Regions from separate parts of the Colwellia sp. 5_MG-2023 genome, predicted to be linked through region 1. Evidence: riboswitches for the same ligand, from Rfam matches in the RefSeq annotation. Region 1 holds a riboswitch; the other holds the start of a gene.
What was found. Region 1 has a riboswitch for lysine ahead of dapA (4-hydroxy-tetrahydrodipicolinate synthase). Riboswitches for the same ligand answer to the same signal wherever they lie in the genome.
Positions count from the first base shown of each region.

Region 2: another riboswitch for lysine. It lies ahead of lysC (lysine-sensitive aspartokinase 3); the one in region 1 lies ahead of dapA (4-hydroxy-tetrahydrodipicolinate synthase).

Region 1 covers NZ_JAUOPW010000003.1:166,117-168,596, reverse strand. Annotated here, with positions in the region: gene Q4496_RS03870 (methyltransferase) at 1-102, opposite strand, end outside; lysine riboswitch at 382-627, shown strand; gene dapA (4-hydroxy-tetrahydrodipicolinate synthase) at 757-1,731, shown strand; gene Q4496_RS03860 (2,3,4,5-tetrahydropyridine-2,6-dicarboxylate N-succinyltransferase) at 1,728-2,477, shown strand.
Region 2 covers NZ_JAUOPW010000019.1:43,119-45,598, reverse strand. Annotated here, with positions in the region: gene Q4496_RS12850 (ElyC/SanA/YdcF family protein) at 1-304, opposite strand, end outside; lysine riboswitch at 634-838, shown strand; gene lysC (lysine-sensitive aspartokinase 3) at 969-2,348, shown strand.

The DNA.
Region 1 (2,480 bases):
TTCAATAAAACCATCTGCCATTAAATTAATAAATAAGGGCGTTTTAGCCGATAATAGTGCACTATTTCGTACTAATATTTGGCTGATGTTTGAAGTTGACATAATGATGATTAACAGTGAATAAGTTAGAAGATAGTATTCTACTGTATTCAAGGTTTTTTCTATAGTCTGAATATTTCGATATTGACAGAAAAGTGATAACAATGTTTAAATAGCGGCGTCCCTAATTCAGATTTTTGATTTAATATCAAAAGTTCACCTCTAAATTATTGATATTTTAGATAAACCATCAAGATAAGTGTCAGCAATGTTTATATTTTATAAATGATGACGGCAGTTACTGATAGGAATACAAATAAAATGTTAATAGTTATGAGGAAAGGGGCCAGAAGAGGAGCGTTAACCAGGTAGTTATTATTTGCAATGTTATTTTGCACAGAGATCAAAATCTGATAATAGTAATGAGGGGGATTAGCGCCGAGATAAGTATTTGTTTGATAAAACACTTATCGGTTGTTTACCTTGGTGTCTAACCAAAGTTTAAGGGCTGAATCCCGACAACTGTCACTGATATTGAGCTACCTTAATAGAAGGTAGGTTATAATTGAGTGGAGAGCTTCTGGTCTTTGCATAAAAGCCAATAATAGCCTTAACATAAGGTTGTTATACTTAGCTCTTTATTGTGAATACCTTAAAGCCCTCCGAACTAATTTGTATTGTGCTTAAGCCGATATAAACATTATGAGTTCGAGAGCAATGAATACACAATCACCTACAAATATAAATTCCCAACTTATTGGCAACAGAAACCTTGACGCTTGTTCTTTATGGACAGCTTTAGTGACGCCATTTTTAGAAAATAATCAAATTGACTTTACTAGTCTAGAACGAATCGCAATAGCACAAGCTGAAGCAGGTAACGGTATACTGTTACTTGGTAGCACAGGTGAAGGTTTAGCATTAACCCGTGATGAGCAAATGAGTATTGTTGAGTTTGTGTGCAGTCTACAGCTTAATACACCGTTAATGGTTGCTGTTGGTGGCTCTAATCTAGCAGAACAAATTAACTGGGTTGATTATTGTAACCAGTTACCTATTGATAGTTTTTTACTTGGAACCCCACTTTATGCTAAACCTGGTGTCGTTGGCCAAACACAATGGTTTAAAGCTCTACTAGATGCTGCTAATTTCCCCTGTATGTTATATAACGTGCCTTCTCGTAGTGGCGTGGAAATTCCCGTTGAAACCTTACAAAATTTGCAAAATCATCCAAATTGTTGGGCAATGAAAGAGGCAAGTGGCGATTTACATAAATTTCTTAATTACCGTGAACAATGCCCAGGTGTAGCACTTTATAGTGGTGAAGATGCCATGATGCCATATCTAGTACCGGCAGGTGCGAAAGGTTTAGTCTCGGTCTGCGCTAATGCATGGCCTCAAGCAACACAAACGTATGTTCAACTATGTTTAGTTGGGCAAACCAACACTATGTTTCCATTATGGAACAGGGCTGTAGCAGCACTATTTTGTGTTGCTAACCCTATCCCAGTCAAAATGTTAATGCAGCAGCAACAAAATATTAAAACACCGATATTGCGAGCGCCATTAACACACCTTGAATTAACCGATAATACAGAGTTATTGGCATTTGATGAAAAAATTAATCAATGGTTAGTGCAAGCTAATCAATCTTCTTTTATAAATATACATGAAAATAGGAATATCGCATGAATTGGCAAGATGTAATAGCACAATTAGAAACTGGTGCACTACGCGCAGCAACTCAAGATGAAAACGGTAATTGGCATGCCAATGTTGAAGTAAAACAAGGTATTTTAGCGGCATTTAAAGCGGGTGAAAACATTGCTTTTGGTGATAACTATTTAGGTTTTGTTGATAAACATAATTTACCTGCTCGTCAGTTTACACCTGAGGATGGTGTTCGTTTAGTACCGGGCGGTTCATCTGTACGTGCTGGTGCTCATGTTGCTAAAGGCGTCATTATTATGCCACCAGCTTATATTAACGTTGGTGCATTTGTTGATACCGGTACTATGGTTGATAGCCATGCTCTAATTGGCTCATGTGCTCAAATTGGTAAAAATGTTCATGTTTCAGCTGCGGTTCAAATTGGTGGTGTATTAGAGCCGATCGGTGCTAGCCCAGTAATTATTGAAGATAATGCTTTCTTGAGTGCCGGTGTTGTTATTGTTGAAGGTATTGTAGTGAAAAAAGGCGCTGTACTAGCACCAGGTGTTTCATTATCTAAATCAGTACCAGTATATGATTGTGTTAATGAAGTGATGCGTGAAAAAGGCGCTGAAATTCCAGAAAATGCTATTGTTGTTCCGGGCACTCGCCCTGTAAAAGGAGATTGGGCGCAAGCACAAGGCTTGAACATGGCATGTGCGTTGATCGTTAAATATCGTGATGAACAAAGTGATGCGGCATTAGAGTTAGAATCTATCCTTCGTTAATTG
Region 2 (2,480 bases), on a different contig from region 1:
TAAGTTGGCTAGTTACGGGTAAGGCATCATTAGCAACGTGCCAACCTCCTAGCACTATAATGTAGTCAACAGGTTTACTAGAATGAGTAAAGCTTTCATATTTATTTTCAATATTTACCATTAACTTATCAGAAACCACTGGCATAGAGGATATAGTTAATAATAATACTGCTGAGATTAAGTACTTAACGCTTCTTTTTGGGCGTTTTCGACAATACAAAAGTGATAAGGTTAATAAAATTAACACTAAATTAATCGGCATAATTGCAGCCGAAATAACTTTTTTTAGTAAAAATAAATCCATTAGGCTCTACATAAGCTAGTAATACATGTTTGTAGCTAAACTATAACAAATGTAACTGTAAAATTGGGGAAAGTTATGCGCACAAAAAAATTGCATTGTATTTTTCTACTATTTTGCTTTATGTGCTTAGTTGTTTCTTAAGTTTTAGTCACTGTTTAGTCATCTTTAGTTAAATAGAAATAGGCTTTATTAGTATTGACTATTAAATATAAAAATTATTATTCCAAATTAACTCTCTTTATAGCCATCTAAAAGTCTATTGCAATTACTACTGAATTCATGTCTAATAGACGGGTTGTTTATACACTTTTAATTTAAGTGATATATACAACACCAGAAGAGGAGCGATAACTAGATAGATAACGTTATACTGAAAAGTATTAGGAACCACATTCCAACATACGTTATTGAAGGAGATTATCGCCGAGAACATAAACACCGTGGCTGTTTACGTTCGGTCACTAAGGCTGAATCCTTAGGACTGTCACCTGATTTTAGTGTCTGTATAGACTAAGGTGGAGAGCTTCTGGCTGAAAAAGTTACTATGCTCTATGCCTATATTGTTAAATAGGCTAGCCTGTCGAACTGTTCAGTCATGCTCTTCCTGTTTTAATTAGTGAGTATTATTTACTAATGTAAATTATTGTATTTAGGAAGATTACCCATGGTACACCCAAGTTCACCAAAAGAAAATTTATCCCTTACCGTTGCTAAATTTGGCGGTACAAGTGTTGCTGACTTTCCCGCTATGTTGCGTTGCGCTCAGATTATTAAAAATGACTGTAGTAATCGCTTAGTGGTTGTATCTGCTAGTGCAGGCGTTACCAACTATTTAGTACGCTTAAGCCAAGCAAATTTATCCCTTGATGAACAAGCAGATATTATTGATAAAATTCAAGCTATTCAGTTAAATATTACTCAACATTTGGCAAAAGATGTTGAGCAAGCTTTAAATACTGAAATAAAAGGGTTACTTAAAGAGTTAGCAACGCATGCGTTAAAACAATCGCAACAGCATAGTGTTAAGCAAGGTGATGCCATTCTGTCATTTGGTGAGCAGTTAAGTTCACGTATCTTTGCGCAAGTTTTACAGTCTATTGATGTTAACGGTGCTTATTTTAATGTACAGCAAGTTATGAAAACTAATAGCTTATACGGCAAAGCAGTGGTAGATATAGAGCAATTAAGTTTAGCATGTACAGAGCTTTTAGCGCCTAAATTGACTCAACAAGTATTAGTAACACAAGGCTTTATTGGTCAAGATGGTTTAGGTGAAACAACAACCTTAGGTCGTGGTGGCTCTGATTATAGTGCGGCTTTATTGGCTGAAGCACTTCATGCGAATAATTTATCAGTATGGACTGATGTTGTTGGCATTTTTACCACCGATCCTCGTATAACCGATCAGGCGCGTGCTATAAAAGAAATTAGTTTTGGTGAAGCAGCTGAAATGGCAACTTTTGGTGCCAAAATATTACATCCAGCTACTTTGATCCCAGCAATGCGTCAGAACATCCCTGTTTTTGTTGGTTCAAGTAAAGAGCCTGAAAAAGGTGGAACACAAATCAAAAAATCGGTCGCCTCTAATCCTACTTACCGGTCAATCGCCTTAAGACGAGAGCAAACCTTAGTCACAGTTAAAAGCCCGGCTATGTTACACGCGAGTGGTTTTTTAGCACAAGTATTTGGTATTTTAGCTAAACATGAGCTGAGTGTAGACTTAATTACTACCAGTGAGATTAGTGTCGCCCTCACTTTTGATAACCCAAGTGGCTCTACACAAGCGTTAATAACATCAACAGTCGTAGAAGAATTAGAGCAGCTTTGTGAAGTAACCGTTGAACATGGTCTGTCATTAGTTGCTGTTATTGGCAATGGCTTAGATTGTGCAAAAGGCATAGGGCAACGTATTTTTCAAACGATTAATGACATCAGCGTTCGTTTAATTTGTCATGGGGCAAGTGCCAATAACTTATGCTTCTTAGTGAATGAGCGAGATGCGAATAATGTTGTTGAGAAACTACATGGAGAATTATTTAACTAATCTTTTTGCACTCTACTAGTATTAACTTTTCCTCGTCATTTATTATTACCAAGTAGGAGCTCCGATTTTACTTGGTAATAAATCATTCCAAAAGCCCCTTAGCACCATCTAAAGCAGTAAACTATCAATTAT